3 regions of the Cytobacillus sp. FSL M8-0252 genome follow, and region 3 is predicted to be linked to each of the others. Evidence: predicted binding sites of a transcription regulator. Region 3 holds the regulator's gene; each other region holds the start of a gene.
The links. The regulator LexA, encoded in region 3, represses DNA repair genes until DNA is damaged. The targets are predictions, from matches to a motif close to CGAACATATGTTCG.

Region 1: parE (DNA topoisomerase IV subunit B) is a predicted target of LexA. The motif match lies at 3,960-3,973, and genes of this name have one in related genera.
Region 2: MKX83_RS18545 (YolD-like family protein) is a predicted target of LexA. The motif match lies at 2,088-2,101, and genes of this name have one in related genera.

The regions. Positions count from the first base shown of each region.
Region 1 is NZ_JBBOWZ010000001.1:2,339,774-2,346,647, forward strand. Features, by position in the region: gene brnQ (branched-chain amino acid transport system II carrier protein) at 1-972, shown strand, start outside; gene MKX83_RS11935 (ATP-binding protein) at 1,061-2,170, opposite strand; gene plsY (glycerol-3-phosphate 1-O-acyltransferase PlsY) at 2,546-3,148, opposite strand; gene MKX83_RS11945 (CoA-binding protein) at 3,463-3,876, shown strand; gene parE (DNA topoisomerase IV subunit B) at 4,203-6,179, shown strand; gene parC (DNA topoisomerase IV subunit A) at 6,176-6,874, shown strand, end outside.
Region 2 is NZ_JBBOWZ010000001.1:3,699,507-3,706,380, reverse strand. Features, by position in the region: gene MKX83_RS18565 (hypothetical protein) at 180-761, shown strand; gene MKX83_RS18560 (hypothetical protein) at 786-1,085, shown strand; gene MKX83_RS18555 (hypothetical protein) at 1,133-1,324, opposite strand; gene MKX83_RS18550 (hypothetical protein) at 1,363-1,722, opposite strand; gene MKX83_RS18545 (YolD-like family protein) at 1,727-2,056, opposite strand; gene MKX83_RS18540 (hypothetical protein) at 2,162-2,386, shown strand; gene MKX83_RS18535 (transcriptional regulator) at 2,379-2,600, shown strand; gene MKX83_RS18530 (hypothetical protein) at 2,624-3,241, opposite strand; gene MKX83_RS18525 (helix-turn-helix domain-containing protein) at 3,353-4,162, opposite strand; partial or broken gene MKX83_RS18520 (ABC transporter substrate-binding protein) at 4,391-4,720, opposite strand; gene MKX83_RS18515 (alpha/beta hydrolase family protein) at 4,840-5,604, shown strand; gene MKX83_RS18510 (DUF2584 domain-containing protein) at 5,674-5,916, shown strand; gene pckA (phosphoenolpyruvate carboxykinase (ATP)) at 6,299-6,874, opposite strand, start outside.
Region 3 is NZ_JBBOWZ010000001.1:2,153,353-2,160,226, reverse strand. Features, by position in the region: gene sirA (sporulation inhibitor of replication protein SirA) at 1-94, opposite strand, end outside; gene tkt (transketolase) at 231-2,228, opposite strand; gene MKX83_RS11060 (DUF896 domain-containing protein) at 2,388-2,618, opposite strand; gene MKX83_RS11055 (YneB family resolvase-like protein) at 3,083-3,748, opposite strand; gene yneA (cell division suppressor protein YneA) at 3,763-4,095, opposite strand; gene lexA (transcriptional repressor LexA) at 4,227-4,874, shown strand; gene MKX83_RS11040 (DUF4257 domain-containing protein) at 5,071-5,355, shown strand; gene MKX83_RS11035 (hypothetical protein) at 6,080-6,265, opposite strand; gene MKX83_RS11030 (hypothetical protein) at 6,705-6,874, opposite strand, start outside.

The DNA.
Region 1 (6,874 bases), 190 kb from region 3:
GTTATCTTCTCTATCATCTTCTTTGGAATTACCGCATTCTTCTCTCTGAATGCATCGAAAATTGTTGATATTGTTGGTAAAGTTTTAACACCTATTCTACTATTATTTATTTTAATTTTAATTGTAGTAGCATTTGTTAATCCACTAGGATCTCTACAAGCACCAAGTGATGGATATACTATTAACTCTTTCTTTAACGGCTTTACTGAAGGTTACTTAACAATGGATGCCCTTGCTGCTTTCGTATTCGGAATTATCGTAATTGATGCCATTCGTTCTAAAGGCGTTCAATCAACTAAAGTAGTGATGCTTTCAGTGATTAAAGCAGGATTAATTTCAGCCGGTTTGCTTGCTGTGATTTATGGCTCACTTTCTTATATTGGTGCTAGTAGTGTTTCTCAATTAGGTATATTAGGAAACGGTGGGGCGGTTTTATCTCAAGTTTCCGGGCATTATTTCGGCTCATTTGGAGGAGTTATACTAAGTGTGATTGTCATTGCCGCATGCTTAACGACTAGTATTGGTTTAATCTCTTCATGTGCAGCTTATTTTAGTAAAATCATGCCTAAAGTCTCCTATAATACGTTTGTTATTGTTTTCTCAGTATTTAGTGCAGCGATTGCTAATTTTGGATTAAGTCAATTGATTGCTATTTCAGTACCGGTATTAACAGCTATTTATCCATTAGCGATTGTATTATTAATCCTTACGTTTTTACACCCGTTGTTTAATGGTAAGAAATCTGTTTACCAAATGAGTATGTTATTTACGTTTATTATTGGTATCTTTGATGGCTTTAAAGCAGCAGGATATACGATTACCTCAGTAGATAATCTATTCACTAGTATTCTTCCATTATATGATGTAGGGTTAGGTTGGTTAGTACCTGCATTTTTAGGAGCGGTTCTAGGAATAATCATTGGTTTATTTCAAAATAAAAAGGTTGAGGATGAAAAAGAACAATTAATTTAATAAGAAAAAAAGCCTCCGACTAAAACGGAGGCTTCTTTTTTTTGCTATAAAACGATGCCAGATCATTCGGATATGTGAAGTTAATCTCTCAATTGCTGTATGTATTTTCTTTATCTAGCGGTAAAGTAATCTTAATCGTTGTACCAACATTCATTTCAGATGAAATGTTAATCCAGCCATTATGTTGTTCGATAATTCTTTTACAAATGGATAACCCAATGCCTGTGCCCGTCGATTTAGTAGAATAAAAAGGTTGAAAAAGCTTTTCTAATGTCTCTTCATTCATTCCGAAACCAGTATCCTTTATAACGATTAAACATGTTTCAGCTGTCCTTCTAACAGAGATATTAATCGTATTTTCTTGATGCTGCTCTTGTGTATCAAATGATTCCAGTGCATTTTTAATTAAGTTGACTAGTACTTGTTTTAATTGTTTGGCATTACCATAAATATATGGATCGTCTTTTGATAATTGGAAGGAGAGTGCAGTATTCTTTAAAATCGCTTCACTCTGAAACAACAGGAAAGTATCGTGAACAAGTTTATTAATAGAAATACGTTCTTTAATATTGTCTGTTGGCTTTGCTGCATTTAGAAACTCATGAATAATATCATTGGCACGATTAATCTCATCTAGAGCAATATCAACATATTGATTTTTCCCTGACTCATTGAGATAGGGTTTTAACAATTGTAAAAAACCTTTAACTGTTGTAAGCGGGTTACGTATTTCATGTGCCATCGATGCTGCAAGTGTACTTAAATTTTGTGCGTACTCATTTGTGAAATTAGCTTCATTAATCTGAGACGCAGTTTCATGAATGATTTTCTTTTTTTCATTTAGTTCTAAGCTAAATCTGAGGAGTTTTTGCTCTAATTGTTGTGTTTGATAATTATGATCAGTAGATAATGAATGAAATAAGGGGTAGCAAAATAAATGACATGATTCTTCCTCAGGAATCGTATAGACGCGATAATTGTGATAACCGTTTCCGAAAAATAGCTGTAAATTAAGAACTGCTTTTTTCTTGCGTATTTCATTAAATTGTTCGACATCTTCGTAATTCATTAATTGTGTGAATGGGGTACCAATGATTGTATGCTGATTAACTATAGATGTTGAAACCACGTGATTATTGTTGTCAATTAAGAAGTATGGAAATGGTAGTTCTTTTAAGACAATCTCAGTTAATTTCATTTCTTATCATCCTTACCATTGTTTGTCATGTGGAAGTAGTATCTAATGTCATTCTCTTTTATTCTATTAGAAGAAATTGCATTATATGTTAGAAAAACATGTATATTGAGAAAAAAACACGAATCATCTCTACTTTTCTTGTTATGTATATGAGTTAAAATGTCATATTTTTAATTAAATCGCAATGATGGACTTATTAATCTTATCATACCAAAGTCATTCAATGGCTTTCAATCACCGTTTTCATTCGTTAAAGGAATTTTTTAGGAATTGTAAAAAAGATAGATTACTAGAAAAAATTATAGCTTCGATCTACCTAGTATAGAAATGAATAAATAAGAAAAGACAGCATTCTATAACGCTGTCTTTTGAATGTTAACTTTTCTTTTTAAATAAATTGACTTTTGGTTCAGTTTTATTGATAATCCTTTTAATATTTGTACGATGTCGATAAATGATGAACAATGTCATTAAGGCAATCACTATGATTAAAATTGGATCACCAAGAATGAGTGAATAAATCAATCCTGCAATACCAGCAATCATTGATGATAATGAAACATATTTAGTAGTGAGAAGTGAGATGAAAAATACAGCTAATATTACCACAAACATGACGGGCACGAACGCCAGCACAACACCTGCAGATGTAGCAACAGCTTTACCACCTTTGAATCCTGCAAATATCGGGTACATATGGCCAATAACAGCAAAAATTCCTATAATTACTGTATGTATATCTATATCAAAGAAGATTGGTAATAATCCAGCAGCTATGGTACCTTTCAGGATATCGGCCAGTGTAACGGTAAAACCTGCTTTTTTTCCTAGCGTTCGGAAAGTGTTTGTCCCACCAAGATTACCACTACCATGCTCACGAATATCAATGCCATAAAACACTTTACCAATGATTAATCCAGATGGAATGGAACCAATTAAATAAGCAATAAGAAAAACGATGATTACTTCAAATGTCATAAACTCTCCCCCACGGAATAAAAATACAGTTCTTATATTGTACCACGTAAATAAGTGAATGTACTATGTTGCTTTTAAAATATCTTTTCAATTGCAAAGATTACCCTAGTATGAAACGAATGTTAAATAGATATATGATTAAAATTAGTAGAAAAGAACTTTTTTGTTAAGTGGATTACGTGATATTTAGCGAAAAGGAAAGCTTTATAAAAAAGATGAAGCTGTATGTCAGAAAGAACAGCATTGCGATCTATTCGCATTTATACTTTAATTCAGATAAAATAGTGTAGAGTTCAAAATAAGAGGTGAATGTATTGAGTATAGAAAACCCATCAAGAACTGAAATCGGAAAGATGTTAAAACAAGCAAAGAGGATTGCCGTCGTAGGTTTAAGTGATAAACCTAATCGTACATCCTATATGGTAAGTGAAGCCATGCAAAAAAGTGGTTACGAAATCATCCCTGTTAATCCCAAAGTTAAGGAAGTATTAGGTGTAAAAGCGGTTGCATCATTAGCTGAAATAGAAGGCAAAGTGGATATTGTTAATGTCTTTAGACGTTCGGAATATTTGCCAAGTCTTGCGAGTGAATTTCAAAATATTGATTGTCCCATTTTTTGGACTCAGCTAGGTGTTGTAGATGAAGACGTATTTCAGCAGTTAAGTGATGCTGGTTATACCGTGATCATGGATCGATGCATTAAAGTAGAGCATGCGCTAACAAAATAACATTTGTAGCATGGGATCATGACATTGATTTCATGCTTTTTCTTTCATATGCGGTTTAGACGTATAAATATGATATAATGATTAGAACGTTTGTTCTTATTCACCTCTTGCAACAGTATATACATGACCTTAATCATGTTACAATGGGGAACATATATGCATACGACTCGCATGATAAGAAGGAATATAGTGAATAAGAATGGAATAATAAACCGATATCTATTGTAGAGAGGTGCATAAAGGCGCGGTTATGATATAATCAAACTCTATTGCCGACTCGGATTGATAGACAATAGATGGTTTTTGAAGATGAAAGGGGAATGCTTGTGGCAAAAAATCAGGAAGTATTTGACTATAATGATGATGCCATACAAGTACTTGAGGGATTAGAAGCTGTTAGAAAACGTCCCGGAATGTACATTGGAAGTACGGATGCAAGAGGGCTACACCATCTTGTATACGAAATAGTCGATAACGCTGTAGATGAAGCACTTGCAGGTTTCGGCGATCATATCATTGTCAAAATACATAAAGACAATTCAATTAGTGTTCAAGATAAAGGTCGAGGAATGCCGACCGGAATGCACAAGATGGGCAAACCTACAACCGAAGTCATATTGACTGTGTTGCACGCTGGAGGAAAGTTTGGCCAAGGTGGATACAAAACAAGTGGTGGACTTCATGGTGTAGGTGCTTCAGTTGTTAACGCCTTATCACAATGGTTAGTCGTTAAAATTAAACGCGATGGACTTGTTTATGAACAGCGGTTTGAAAACGGCGGAAAGCCAGTAACCACGCTTGAGAAGGTTGGTAAAACGAATCAAGTAGGGACAACGATCCACTTTAAACCAGATCCGACAATTTTCTCAACAACTACATATAATTTTGAAGTGCTAAGTGAACGATTACGTGAATCCGCTTTTCTCTTAAAAGGGATGAAAATCGAGATAACGGATGAACGTCATGATCTTAAAGAGATTTATCATTATGAAAATGGGATTGAAGCATTTGTTCAGTACCTAAATGAAGAAAAAGATACGCTCCATCCAGTAGTTAGTTTTGAAGGGGAGCATAATGGTATTGAAGTTGATTTTGCCTTCCAATTTAATGATGGTTTTTCAGAAAATGTCCTTTCTTTTGTCAATAATGTTCGTACGAAAGATGGAGGGACACATGAAGCTGGAGCTAAAACAGCGATGACTAGGGTGTTCAATGAATATGCCCGTAAAGTTCAGCTTCTAAAAGAGAAAGATAAGAACTTAGAAGGAACTGATTTACGAGAAGGTTTTGCGGCGATTGTCTCAGTACGTGTACCCGAAGAACTGTTACAATTTGAAGGACAAACAAAGGGCAAGCTCGGAACAAGCGAAGCGCGTTCAGCTGTCGATGCTGTTGTATCAGAGTATCTCTCTTACTTCCTTGAAGAAAATCCAGATACAAGCTCTTTATTAATTAAGAAAGCAATTAGAGCTTTTCAAGCAAGAGAAGCAGCACGTAAAGCAAGGGAAGACGCTAGAGGCGGAAAGAAGAAGAAACGGGCTGAAGCGGTTCTGTCAGGGAAATTGACACCTGCTCAATCACGTAACCCAGAAAGAAACGAATTATATTTAGTAGAAGGTGACTCTGCGGGTGGTTCAGCAAAGCAGGGGCGCGATAGAAGGTTTCAAGCAGTATTGCCATTAAGAGGTAAAGTAATAAATACTGAAAAGGCAAAGCTCGCAGATATCTTTAAAAATGAAGAGATAAACACGATTATACACGCTGTTGGAGCGGGTGTCGGTGGTGACTTTACGATTGAAGATATTAATTACGATAAAGTGATTATTATGACGGATGCTGATACCGATGGAGCCCATATTCAAGTGCTCTTACTGACCTTCTTCTACCGCTATATGAAGCCGTTACTAGAAGCAGGTAGAGTCTATATTGCTTTACCACCATTGTATAAAGTGAGTAAAGGTTCTGGAAAGAAAGAAGTAATAGAGTATGCATGGAGTGATGAAGAGCTTCCTGATACGATTAAAAAGGTTGGTAAAGGCTATATTATTCAGCGTTATAAAGGACTTGGTGAGATGAATGCTGACCAATTATGGGAAACAACGATGGATCCAGAAACGAGAACGCTCATCCGTGTGAAAATTGATGACGCTGCGAGAGCGGAACGTAGAATTACCACTTTAATGGGTGATAAAGTTGAACCACGGAGGAAATGGATTGAAACAAATGTCGCATTCGGATTAGAGGAAGATGGCAGCATTTTAGAAAATGAAAACATTTCGACGCTTGAGGAGTTAGATTCATGAACAAAGCAGAACAATTTCGTGATCTGCCGTTAGAAGATGTCCTTGGTGACCGATTTGGCAGATATAGTAAATATATTATACAAGATAGAGCATTACCTGATGCGAGAGACGGGCTTAAGCCCGTGCAGCGTCGTATCTTATATGCCATGCATGTTGAAGGTAATACGCATGATAAAGGTTTTAGAAAATCGGCAAAAACGGTCGGTAATGTGATTGGTAATTTTCACCCACATGGTGACTCCTCTGTATATGATGCCATGGTGCGTATGAGTCAAGATTGGAAGTTGCGCAAGCTTCTTATTGAAATGCACGGCAATAATGGTAGTATCGATAATGATCCACCTGCTGCGATGAGGTATACAGAGGCGAGATTATCTTCTATTTCTTCTGCACTCTTAAATGATATTGAAAAAAGAACGGTTGATTTTATTCCGAACTTTGATGATACTTCGAATGAACCAACCGTTTTACCAGCTAGTTATCCCAACTTACTTGTAAATGGATCAACAGGGATTTCTGCCGGATATGCAACGGAAATCCCACCTCATCATCTTGGAGAAGTTATTGATGCTGTTATTCATCGTATGGATCGTCCACAAAGTACTGTCGATGATTTAATGCAGTATATAAAAGGACCTGATTTTCCTACCGGTGGAATCATACAAGGTGTAGAAGGCATTAAGAAAGCCTATGAA
Region 2 (6,874 bases), 1.5 Mb from region 3:
GAATAAGATTTTAATAGGATACTTATAGTTGTTTGAATCTCTGTGATATATAGCGGTTTTATTAGATTTTAAATTTTATAAAAATAATATATTGACAAAAATTGAATTTTTCTGTTATTTTAATTATTGTACAATTATTACTTTTTGTATAATTATTACTATAAATGGGGGAAATAGACTTGAAGAAGACTTTATTAACATCAGCAGCATTTATCTTAGGTTTATCAGCAGTAACACCAGCTTTTGCAAATGGGGTAGAAAATCAACAGACAGAAAATCAAGTTAATTATGAAGAATCTGTAGAAAACCAATTTACATATGTGTATAATGGGGTTGAGTTTACTGGGAATACTGAATTAACTGAGGAACAGTTAGCAGGCATGTATAGTAATGTAGTATCACCAGAACCAAAAATCACACCATTTGCAAATGATTCTGGCGGTAGCTATGTTTCTGTTATTGCACCAACTTATAAAACTTATAATAATGCAGGAGCAAAAGCAGCTGCAGAATTACTTGTATCAGCTATCGTAGCAAAGTCTGGTGGCAAATTAACAAAGTCAGTAATTTATACTTGGACTTTGGGAAGAGTTCAATCATGGGCGAGCTCAATTAATAAAACTTATGTTGGTGGTTGGGTTTCAAGTTCATATGTGAATGGTGAGAGAAGATACTATGAAACTATGACACGTTATAAAAATAGTAATTACACTTCCCCTTCATCAGTACAATATTATGATGTTACTTTGCATTGGAAGTAATATTTTTTAAAGGAGTTATGTAAAATGCAACAATCTATCAATAATACATCAGATTCTCAGGAAAAAAAGAAATACACCACGTTTGTAAATTTTGTGGTAATTACTCTATTAGTAAGGGCATTATCTTTTTTTGAGAACGCATTCGCTAATACTTATTTAATTTGGATAGTATTGTTGGGTTTAGTAGTAATAACTATTGTCGAGAAACTTGATTTAGCAGATAAAGTTAAAAAAATGTTTGTAAAGTATAAGTTAAACTTAGTCATTGTATATGTTGTATATATAAGCCTTTATTTTATTTTATCGGTTTATATTTTTAATTAAATGAAAAATAATAAAAAGGTGTCCATATTAAAGGGGCACCTTTTCGATTAATCAATTTTATTTGGACTTTTCATTCCTTTAAATGCCTTCTGTAAGGCTTCTTTTATTGTATTACCTTCAACCTTTACCCCTCCATTGTTAGAGGTTCCAACAATAGTTACTGGATTGCTTTGGGCAAAAATATAGTATTTACGACCTTTTCCACCTGTAACAAAAACATACATGTCCTCAGATTTCATGACATCATTCCTTTTTACATAATAATTCATTTTATAGGTCAATTTTCCTGCCTGTTAATATAAAAATTCAACAATTCCTCACATTTATTCCTAATCCTTGGATTAAAATAATTATGCTGCTCATCATATCCTTTATAGTGAAACTCATACATAGTAAACGATTCGTCATGTCCAATCTGGTTTACTCTCATATTCCCTTTTCGCATTTTATCTTTAACTTCTTTTAGGTCACTTCGGACTCTCCTTATTGTATTTTCCATCAAGGTAATATAGGGCTGTTTAATCTTAAACGGGGATTTCTCAATAATCTTTAAATCTCTTTCAAGAATGATAATAATCATCGGCAAGTATATTGCTTGCTCCAGAACATCACGATCAGCTTCATTAATCCTAGTCATGTTGTTAAACCCTTTCGACTGATATCACTTCATCAATGTGAAATTTTAAGATTTTTAAATTTTTCGTTTCCAAGTGAATGTACATATTAATATGATCGATTTTATCGACTATACCCTCGTAAGTTTTCGTGAACCCATCAACCCAAATTGTCATTTGGATTGTAAGGGTGTAGTTTAATGACTCCATCGTTATTATCTGTATTTCCTGAAGTTCTTGCTCATCTAGTTGTGGCTTCTTTATCTTTTCATATTCACGTGGTATCTGTTTTAGTAGTTCGGTGTGTTCGCTCATGAAAAATCCTTGCCATTTCATTTTGCCACGGTCCTTTAACATATCCATTCACTCCTTATGGATTAATTTTATACAAACATTTGTTCGAAAACAAGTTGAAATAGAACGAATGTTCCTGTAAAATTATGCTTAAAGGAGCTGATAAGAATGAACCACTTGTTTAAATACTCATTAAACGAGCGTAAACCAATTGAACTGATTTATTTAAATAATTCTGGAGAAATTTCATATAGGCTGGTCATCATACGGAGAATTAAAGTAGATAATGTGATGGTTTATGACTTGCAAAAGCAACAGATGAGGACATTTAGCATTGATGGAATCTTATCAGTAGCAAAACCAAAAAGGCAAAGAGGGGTCAATTATGCATAAACTAACATCTAGACAAAAAGAAGTGTTAGAAACAATAGAGGAATATGTTTCAATAAATAATTATCCGCCTTCATATAGAGAGTTAGGAACTATGGTTGGAATAGCATCTCCATCAACTATAAGCGGACTTTTAAATAAATTACGAGAGAATGGATATGTAAATTGGGAAGAAGGACAACCAAGGACTTTAAGAATAATAAAGACAGTCTCATGATTTGTGAGACCGTCTTTATTTAATTATTCAATTTCAAATTCAATTCGCTTTTCTTCTCCAATACTTTCACCAGTTTGCGTGTCATAAGGTGCTGAGATTATAACAGTAATTCTTTTTACGTCTTTATCAATGTTATCTAGAAACCACCATGTTGAACCTTCTTTGGTTACTTTACCTAAGAAATCTCCGCCAGCTTCACCCATTAAACCTAGATCACTCTCAATTTGTTCACCGGTATCGGTTACTATAATTGCCTGGTTGGGGTCAAAGGTTATATCATCTTCAGTTGTGTTCTCTGCGGTTATATCAATGATTATTCCTCGTGAAGTCTCTCTACCATCGTTAAGGTACTCAACCATTTCTTTATCTAGTTCAACATCAACAACACGAATATTATTTAATTCAAGCTTCATGGGATCCATATCAATTTTTTTTGCTTCTTTTGGACCATTGGCAATTACTTTTACTTGACCAAAACCTTCTTCGTAAAAGCTTCCATCTTCTTTTTCATCTTGATTAGTTTGAGTGGATTCACTTTGACTAGTTTCTTTTTCTTTGTCAGCACTTACTGTGTCATCATTGCTACATGCTGCTAATGTCAACGATCCCGCAATTAATGAAAATAACAAAAGTTTCTTCATTCACAAATTCCCCCATAGTTGTATTTTACAAATTATATTATCGGATAAATTAATTGAAATTTAAAGTATTCTAAACACTTTTTTCCAGTGGTGCACATGAACATTGCACCTTTAACGAGACATAAATGCGTCATCAAAATAAAGCTTGTCCATAAGATTATTGACAATGCCATTAAAATAAGCAAATTCACCTTTAATCATTTTTACACCAGACTTTATTTTCATCACAAATTCCTTAAGTGCTTGGACACCAATTTTAAGCTCTTGATCTTCAGTAAAGGCTCTTGTTCCTTTCAAATGGTCTACGACTCTATTACATTGTTTAACTACTTTCCAAAATTCTTGAATGGCTTTAGCTTCAGAATAAAAATAACTTGTTAACTCAGCAAAGCTTTTTGGTACCCAATGAGCAATAAAATTTGCAGATGACAATTTAACGCTATTATTACGTTTATTTAATCTTTTAATATTTTGTTTTAAAGAACTAGAAGTTGTTTTAATGGTAGGACACTTCTTGGACTTTTTAGTAGGTTGCTTGTTGGTCACTTCTTCTTTTATAGGCAAAATAATAACAGCATTAGCAGTTTGTAACATGTTCTTTTTACGCTTCATTTCTACCTGGCGGATCATACCAAGGTCGACTAATTTTTTCATTAATCTTTGTACAGTTTTATAAGATACTTCTAGCTTTTTAGCAATTGTATTCTTACACATATAGCTCACGCCAATTTGCTTGCAGCTATGACGCTTTAAAATCTCCAATAATGCAATTAGTCTATTCCTTACATCTGCACGCTTAATAGACGCAGTTATGACGTCTCTATAATTACGTACTGCCTTGTTCATTAGTTCGATATCATCAAATGAAGATAAGTTACTATATGATTCTTCTTGTGCAATTACATCAATACGGTTTTTCATTTCCCTGGCTCCCTTGGATATAAAAAGCAACGGCCATTCTAGCAAACCGTTGCTAATTAACCCAAGGTGTAATAAAATACATCTAAGGGTACAGCAAGTGTTTGCCTATTCAGAGTAGGCGGACGGTGTAAGGATGGTGGTACATCACTTATACACGTTGTGCTCTTTTATTTTGTAATTTTTACGGCTATGATTTATCTTTTATTCCCCCTGTACTATGTTTAGCTTTACATGGGCAAAATTTATGACAGGATCATTTGCTCCTTGCGCCTGAACATAAATGGATGTTTCAGAGCCAACAAGAGCAATATCAATACTATCGGATAATAGCGCAGTCATCGTTTTATCGCCGCCGGCAGTGGTGGTTAACGTAACATCCAAACCTTCCTCTTTAAAAAAACCTTTTTCAATTGCAACATATTGGGGAGCATAAAAAAGAGATCTTGTGACCTCACCGATACGTATTTTTGTCACATCCTCTTTTCCACAAGCTGCAAGAGGAATGAGTAGAACAGAAATACAGAGAAGCATGAAGCTCCATTTAAGCCATTTTTTCATTTGAGAACCTCCTCATTCAATGTTTCTTAGATTTTTGCATCTAAACTATCTTATGAGGGTGACAAATTTGTGTGATTGCCCATGTGAAATTTTTACTATATGTAAAGGAGGGAAAAGCATTGATAATCGATAAATGGCGGTTTCCATCTCCGCATCCTCAAGTGAAATTATCAATCATTACATACTTATCTAATGATCTAAAAATCAAAGGTCTATTAGCTGAACCAGAAAATAAAAACGTATCAGAAGGTTTTCTATATTTAAGAGGTGGGATTAAGAACGTCGGTAAAGTGCGCCCTAGTCGGATTGTACAGTTTGCCCTCCAAGGTTTCATTGTATTTGCGCCTTTTTATCAGGGCAATCAAGGAGGGGAGGGAAATGAAGATTTTGCAGGTGATGATCGTTATGACGCTTTTTCAGCTTTTCAACTTTTAGCAGAACACCCTCGGGTTAAAAGGGTACATGTCTTTGGGTTTTCTAGAGGAGGTGTAATGGCGTTATTAACAGCCTTACATATGCCTAAAGCGGCTTCAGTTGTTACGTGGGGTGGTGTTAGCGATATGTTCCTCACATATGAAGAAAGAGTGGACTTGCGTAAAATGATGAAACGAGTCATCGGTGGAACGCCTCATAAATACCCAGAAAGATATGAATATCGCACACCATTATATGAACTTAATCAACTGCAAGCAAATGTATTAATTATTCATGGTGTCTTAGATCATAATGTTTCTGTCGAGCATGCCTTCCGCTTAGAGAAGCGATTAAAAGAGTTAGGTAAACCTGTAGATACATGGTATTTCAAAGAATATACGCATTATTTTCCGCCAGCTATTAATAGACAAATTGTCCGTGATCTTGGGCGGTGGATGAAAGAACAATAAGCTTTATTGTATAGAGATTGTAAGATACAATAGTAATATAAAACTCGATGAACAAGGAGCAAAACAATTATGGGTATGCCTTTAGAATTAAATACAATGATCGTTACGAAAGGAAGAGAAGAGAGGCTAAATGAAAACCTTTTTACATTAACAAAAGAAGGATACCGCCTCTACCCACTAAATATTCCACTTGAAGTAAAGAAAACAAGAGACGGTGAAATCAGTGGAATGGGAAGCATCCAAAAGTTAGAAATGGAAAATGATTGTACGAAAATCTTTTATCAACTGATTTCGCTAAAAACTACAAATTAAAAATTGGCCCGACTGCTTTTGCAGTGTTGTGCTTATTTTGTATACAAATGTCTATTGAAACTTTGCATGAATATAAGTATTTATTAAGCGGTGACCATCAACAAAAGATCATCGTTTCTTAAGTTAGCAGCTAATTTGTAGACTCATAAAGGGCGAATATTGGATACATAGGAAAGATAGTGAGTGGTGGCTATATGAAACAAGCCGTCGATTGCAACTTGGTGAGATTAGCTAATCGATTGACTTAAGTTAATCGCACTTATTAGAAATCGAAGCCGGTTGAACCGGTATTTTGACCCTCAAAAATAAACAGTGAGTGATGAGTGAAGTGAAATTATTGAAACAAAAAACCTTCGAGTCGGATGCTCGAAGGTTTTTTTAATTAAGCGATAGGACCGCCTTTTTCAGCGATTTCACTAGAGATATTACCGAATTTCTTGAAGTTTTCACGGAATTCATTAGCAAGTTCTTTTGCTTTTACATTATATGCATCTTGGTCTGGCCAAGTTTTGTTAGGCAATAGTACTTCATCTGGAACACCAGTTACATGTTGAGGAATTTCTAAACCGAATACTTGGTCAGTTACTGTCTCAACAGAATTTAGTTCGCCTTCTAGAGCAGCTTCAACCATTGCTCGTGTATAAGCAAGCTTCATACGGCTTCCTACACCATATTCTCCACCAGTCCAACCAGTGTTTACTAGGAATACTTTCGCGTTATGCTCGTCAATTTTTTTACCAAGCATTTCTGCATACTGTTGAGCTGGTAATGGTAAGAATGGTGATCCAAAACAAGTGGAGAAAGTCGCTTGTGGTGAAGTAATACCACGCTCAGTACCAGCCAGCTTAGAAGTGTATCCACTTAGGAAGTGATACATTGCTTGTTCTTTATTCAATTTAGAGATTGGAGGTAATACACCAGAAGCATCAGCTGTTAAGAAGATAATAGTATTCGGGTG
Region 3 (6,874 bases):
CATATTCCTTGAACAGCTGATAAAACATTTGCTCTCTACCAAAATAATGAGACGCAAAAGGTTCATCTATTAAATATAGCTGATACGTTCTCATAGAATTACTCCTTTTTTAGACAAGTCTTTTTCTTATTATAAAATTTTATTTCTGTATTTTCTGTCTCTTTTTGTTATAAATTTCTACTTTTTTTGTCGAAAAAAAACGAAGAGGGAAATTCCCTCTTCGCTCATGTTTATAAACTTTTTAATTTACTTACGATGTTCTCTACAGTAAACCCATACTCTTTTATTAGAATATCTCCTGGTGCAGAAGCACCGAATTGATCAATTCCTAAAACGTCGCCCTCTAGACCGACGTATTTATGCCAGCCAAATGATGCTGCCATTTCAATGGCTAAACGTTTGGTTACATTTTTAGGTAATACAGATTCTTTATATTCATTTGATTGAGCATCAAATCGTTTCCAATCCGGCATACTGATTACTGCCACATCAAAGCCCTCTTCTTTTAAAGCAGCTTTAGCCTTCACCGCTAATTCTACCTCTGACCCTGTCGCTAAAAGAAGCGCATCTGGTTGCTCTTTTTCTGCTTTTGCAATCACATAAGCACCTTTTTGAACTCCTTCAGGGGCTAACTCTGCTGAGTTTGGTAGTGTAGCAATATTTTGCCTAGTTAACACAAGTGCTGTTGGTTGATCTTTTGATTCAATCGCTAACTTCCAAGCAGCTGAAGTCTCATTTCCATCAGCTGGGCGAATAACTGCTAAATTTGGCATGGCACGAAGCGCTGCTAATTGTTCAACTGGTTCATGAGTAGGTCCATCTTCACCTACAGCAATACTGTCATGTGTAAGAACATAAGTAACAGGTAGCTTCATTAATGCTGCAAGCCGAATAGCTGGTCTTAAGTAGTCAGAGAATACAAAGAATGTCCCTCCAAAAACATTTAGACCACCGTGTAAAGCCATACCATTTAAAGCGGCACCCATAGCAAATTCTCGTACGCCAAACCAAATATTTTTTCCAGCATAATTAGTTGCTGAGAAGTCTTCTGCATCTTTAATCATCGTCTTATTCGAACCTGCTAAATCAGCTGAACCACCAAAGAAAGATGGTAAGTTCTTCGCAATACTATTGAGAGCTTCCCCTGAAGACGCTCTAGTGGCTAAACTTTTACCTTCTTCATATACGGGAATATCTTTATCCCAACCATTTGGTAATTCACCTTTGATTGCACCTTCTAGCTGTTCTGCTAATTCCGGATGATTTTTTTTGTAAGCAGCGAAAAGATCTTTCCATTCACTATCTGCTTTTTCACCGTTAATAGCTACATTTTGTTTGAAGTGTGCATATACTTCTTCAGGAACATGAAAATCTTCTTCAAATGTCCACTCATAAGCATCTTTTGTTAATTTTAATTCAGATGAGCCTAGTGGTGAACCATGAGAAGCAGATGAGCCTGCCTTATTCGGGGATCCATAACCAATTACTGTTTTAACTTCTATTAACGTCGGTTGTGTAGTATTTTGACGAGCGCTGTCAATTGCCTGGGCAATTTCATCGAGATTATTTCCATCTTCTACTCGAAGATAATGCCAGCCATAACTTTTAAAACGATCGGCTACACTTTCAGAAAATGATTGATCTAAATCTCCGTCTAATGAGATGTCATTAGAATCATACATTACAATCAACTTTCCTAATTGAAGGTGACCAGCAAGAGAAGCTGCTTCTGCAGACACTCCCTCCATTAAGTCTCCATCTCCGCATATACTATATGTATAGTGGTCTACTACATTGTAGCCATCTTTATTATATTCAGCTGATAAGTGACTTTCTGCCATTGCCATCCCTACTGCCATGGCAATCCCTTGTCCTAATGGACCTGTTGTCGCATCTACACCTGGTGTATGGCCATATTCAGGATGTCCTGGTGTTTTACTACCCCACTGGCGAAATTCTTTAATATCATCTAAAGAAAGACCATATCCCGATAAATGAAGGAGACTATACAAAAGCATAGACCCATGACCCGCAGATAACACAAAGCGATCACGATTAAACCAATCAGGATTTTTGGGGTTATGATTCATAAACTTTGTCCATAAAGTATACGCCATTGGCGCAGCTCCCATTGGCATTCCTGGATGACCAGAGTTTGCCTTCTCGACTGCATCGATAGACAATGTTCTTATGGCACTAATTGATAAAGCATCTGTTTTGTTGAACATGAACGACATCCTTTCAATATATATCCTACAAATTAAATATAATAGACTTTCACCTTCAGTTACAACCAGAAAGGTAAAAAATTATATAATTGTCATATAAAACAACAACAAAGGAAACTGTTCGTGACAGTTTCCTTTTAAAAATTTATAAACACAATCTTAGTGAAGTGGTTTATTTTGTTCACGTTTTAACTTCTCTGGTGTAACATCATTACCTTCAGGGTCAATAACAGTAACACCTTTTAATGTATTTAACATAGAAGCTCTAAACTTCTCTAAATATTCTTTTCTTAATTTAGATTGTTCCTTTGCTTCTGGTTCTGATAAACCTTCTGTTTTCGCTTTCTTAGCAAGCGAATTAATTCTCGCTAATTTTTCTTTTGAAATCATTGTGCTACACTCCTTCCCATCCAAAAAGTTCTTCATTCCATATGGAGAAGATACTTAATAGCCATATTACTAAATATGACTGCATTTTACAAGAAAGCAGTTTTACAATCATCTTTTGATTTTCATTTCAGACGCCAATAAGTTGGTATCGTCTTGCTTTATTATTAGGTATGGCAATGTAGCAGTGTTCTCAACTTAAAAATGTGAGACTATTAATATAGGGAGCGTATGTATGTAAATAAGGGGAATAAGGGAATAATACTTTCACTAACAACTAACGTTAAATGAAAAAACACGGATGAATCCTCGGAAACAAATAACCATTCACAGTTCACTTGTCTGAACCCACGAACGATTGTAGAATCTTTTAGTATGCCTTTATCTTGCTTGGTATCAGTACTAATATTTCTTAGTTTTTTAGTTGAATTACAACTAATCAATCGACTTAACTTATTATGCCTATATCATGATGATTCATTATCCATCTGCTCTATATTATCTATATATTCATTATACCTACGGTTTACTGTCGCTTTAGATATTTTATAACCAAAGCCTCTTAACGTTGCAGCAATTTCTGCAAAAGTAAGGTTATTTTGTCTCAATTTTACTATTTCTTCTATTGGTACCTCTATTCGTTCTCTTCCGTTTATATTTCCTTGGTTTTTTAAATTTTTTTCAGGTCGAAAGCCTTTTTGAACAGCTTTTTGCATCCCTCTTTTTATTTTTACATTATGTAGTTTTCTTTGATACTCTTCAACCATGCTAACAATTTGTAATACCATAGAATCAGAATCTGAAAGTTGCAATTCTCCATTATGGGCAATTGTATAAATCTTCCCATTTTCTTTAAGTATACAATGTAAGATGGCAATTTTAGCATTTCCTCTTCCAATCCTGGTTTCATCTTGAATAAGAACAGCCTCTGCTTGATTTTGTTTAAGTAACTCCAATAATTGCAACACACCAATTCTTTCTAAATCATAGCCACTTGCTTTCTCACGTATGACTTCAACTACATTCATATCCTTCATTCTCGCTAAATGTAAAAGTTCTTCTTCTTGTCTAGCAAGAGACGTTTCCTGTGTATCCTTCGTCGTACTCACCCTGCAATATATAATTACATTCATTCTCTTTCATTCCTTTAGTCTTCTAATATCACACTAGCTAAATTTGTTTCAGATATTATTTCACCATTTGTAATGGGAAGATATACCGTATCACCAGGATGTATTTTACCTAAATGTATATGATTAAATTCTTCTACCCAAGCAACAAAGTCTTTAGAAGACATATTATGGGCATCTTTAAACTCCTCCGCTATTTTCCATAAAGAATCTCCTTGTTTTACTTCAACTTTTACATATTCCTCCTGATTTGCATTACCAGTGTTCAAAAATAATAAGAAAACCATACCGAAACTAAAAGCGATAAGAATAATAGCATAACTATAAGAATTCCACAATTGTTTTATCATTAATTGCCACCCCTGAATAGAATATATGTTCGATTTAATAATTTTAGTATAATGCGAACATTTGTTTCTGTCAATAAGAAAATTCGAACTTATGTTTGTATCTATTTACTACTGATGGTATAATAATCTTAATGAAATTGACGAAGGTGCGTGATAGCGTGAAATTATCTAAGAGGCAGCAAGATATATTGAATTTTATAAAAGATGAAGTAAAACAAAAAGGTTATCCACCTTCCGTTAGGGAAATAGGTGAAGCTGTTGGACTTGCTTCAAGTTCAACCGTACATGGCCATCTAGCCAGACTAGAGAGTAAAGGTCTTATTCGTCGAGATCCGACAAAACCCCGTGCCATTGAGGTATTAAATCTAGAAGAGAGCAACCCAATACCTAAAGTGCAAACGGTGAACGTACCTATTATCGGTAAGGTTACTGCTGGTCACCCCATTACTGCGATTGAGAATGTTGAGGAATATTTCCCTTTACCTGAAAGAATGGCTCCGAGTGATGAAAATATCTTCATGCTTGAAATTATGGGAGAAAGTATGATTGAAGCTGGCATATTAGATGGTGATTATGTCATAGTCAAGCAGCAACAAACAGCAAATAATGGAGAAATCGTGGTTGCTATGACAGAAGATGATGAGGCCACCGTTAAGCGATTCTTTAAAGAGAAGAACTTTATCCGCTTGCAACCAGAAAACCCTACTATGGAGCCGATTATCTTGCACAATGTATCTATTTTAGGCAAAGTTATTGGTGTTTATCGTCAAATACATTAAAAAAGAGTGTCATTATTGACACTCCTTTTTAATAGTTTGCAATTATCTTTATATGTTACTCATACAATTATAAAATTTAAAAAATTCAGTAAAATAGAATCATTACATCGAGACAAAAATATATTATAATGAAATTTACACCAAGAATCAACCTAAGGTCGCAAAAAAATCTCGGCTTTAGGAGTGTGAAGGAAAAATGTTAATGAACATTCTCTTCGCTGCGTTGATTGGTGGAATTGTCGGTGTTGCAGGACATTTGCAGAGATTAGGCAAACTAGTCAAGCCACGGATGACGAAAAAATTCATTTATTTAGGGTTCTTAGAAGACATCTTACTAGGAGGACTGGCGGCCGTATTTGTCATTGTGACAACAACACCGGATTCCCCCACTGCTGTTTTCATCATCTCTCTCGTATCTGGTATGGGAGGTGAGGGTATCTTAAAATTATTAGATACCCTAAAAGTAAAAGATCAAGAATAAAATTTTATTCCGTTCTTATGAACGGTTTTTTGTTGTATATAACAAGAACAAATTTTATTTAGACAACTTCGCTTTTTACCTACTATTCTAGCGCTAGAAATACCCGCTTAAACAGTTCTATTTCACCTTTATGGAAGGGACATAACACATTTTCGTTTAACGTTTTGTGTTGCTTCTTAAATTGTAATATGTATGTCTTACACAGCCCATAGAACCACTCTCCTGAAGTACTGTTCATCCATTCAATACGAGCTAATGTTTTTAAATTTGATACCTACTACTTGACATGATGTTTTATGGGTAAATAAATATTAAAGCATTTTTCATGAAAACAAATAGCTAGGATGATTAAATGCCAATTATTCAATTGATTGGTAACTTGAACGACCTACTTCATCATACATACACCTTAAATTCAGTTCATAAATGAATCAATTGCCCCCCTTGATTTTACATACCCAATAACCCACAAGTACTAAATCGCTTAAAATAACTATTTCTCATTGATTTCGACTATCCGCATCATTACTTATATTTTTTCTTCCTATTATTAATAAATAAATCTGTAGACAAACTCATTTAAGGAGTTTATCTACAGTCTGAAGCAGCCGTTAAAACGGTATTTGAAGATGCCTTTTAGTTTCAGCAATAGTTATTTTCCCATATATAAGCTTCCATTAAAACACAGTAAAAGCACTCTCAACTTACGGGGTTCCTAAGTTCCTTATACTTCAACTGCAACAATATCATCACAACAGATCGTAGTAATTCTTACACGAGCTTTCTTGTCACAACAACAATGATCGTGACGATCATCGTGACGATCACAGTCTGCTTTAGCTAGGAAGACTAAATTACCGCGAATATCGATAAACTCCCCGAACACATGGCCGCCACCTTTAAGAAACACTCTCACATCCTCACCACGGGAAACGTTCTTAAAGAACTCATCGCAGCCACAATCCTTATTGTCGTCTTTGCTGTAATTACCACAACCGTGATTGTTGTTGTCATATCCATATGAGTCTGAATATCTTGGTCTTCTTCCAAAAAAACAATTATTATATCCCATATCTCTTCCTCCTTTCTATCATTATGTTAATACTATATGTCGAGGGTATTGGAGGTGTACGGGCTATATCCCCCTGTTAAAAGACCATTTATTTTCTCTTTGTTTCTATCTTTTAATTTGCTATCCTATCCTAACTAAAATAAAGAAGCAGCCGTTATGGCTGCTTTGGTTGGACTCTTTTTAGTATCTAATAAAGAGATACCAAGTTGAATGTTAATACTCAACAGTTATACTCCTTGCATACATATCTGTTTAGACACAATAAAGAAACTACTAACTATCGTGTTTCAACTGCAACGATATTATCGCAACAGATCGTAGTGATTCTTACACGATTTTTCTTGTCGCAACAATCATCGTGACGATCATCGTGACGATCATCGTGACGATCACAGTTAGCTTTTGCTAAGAAAACTAAATTACCGCGAACATCAACGAATTCTCCTG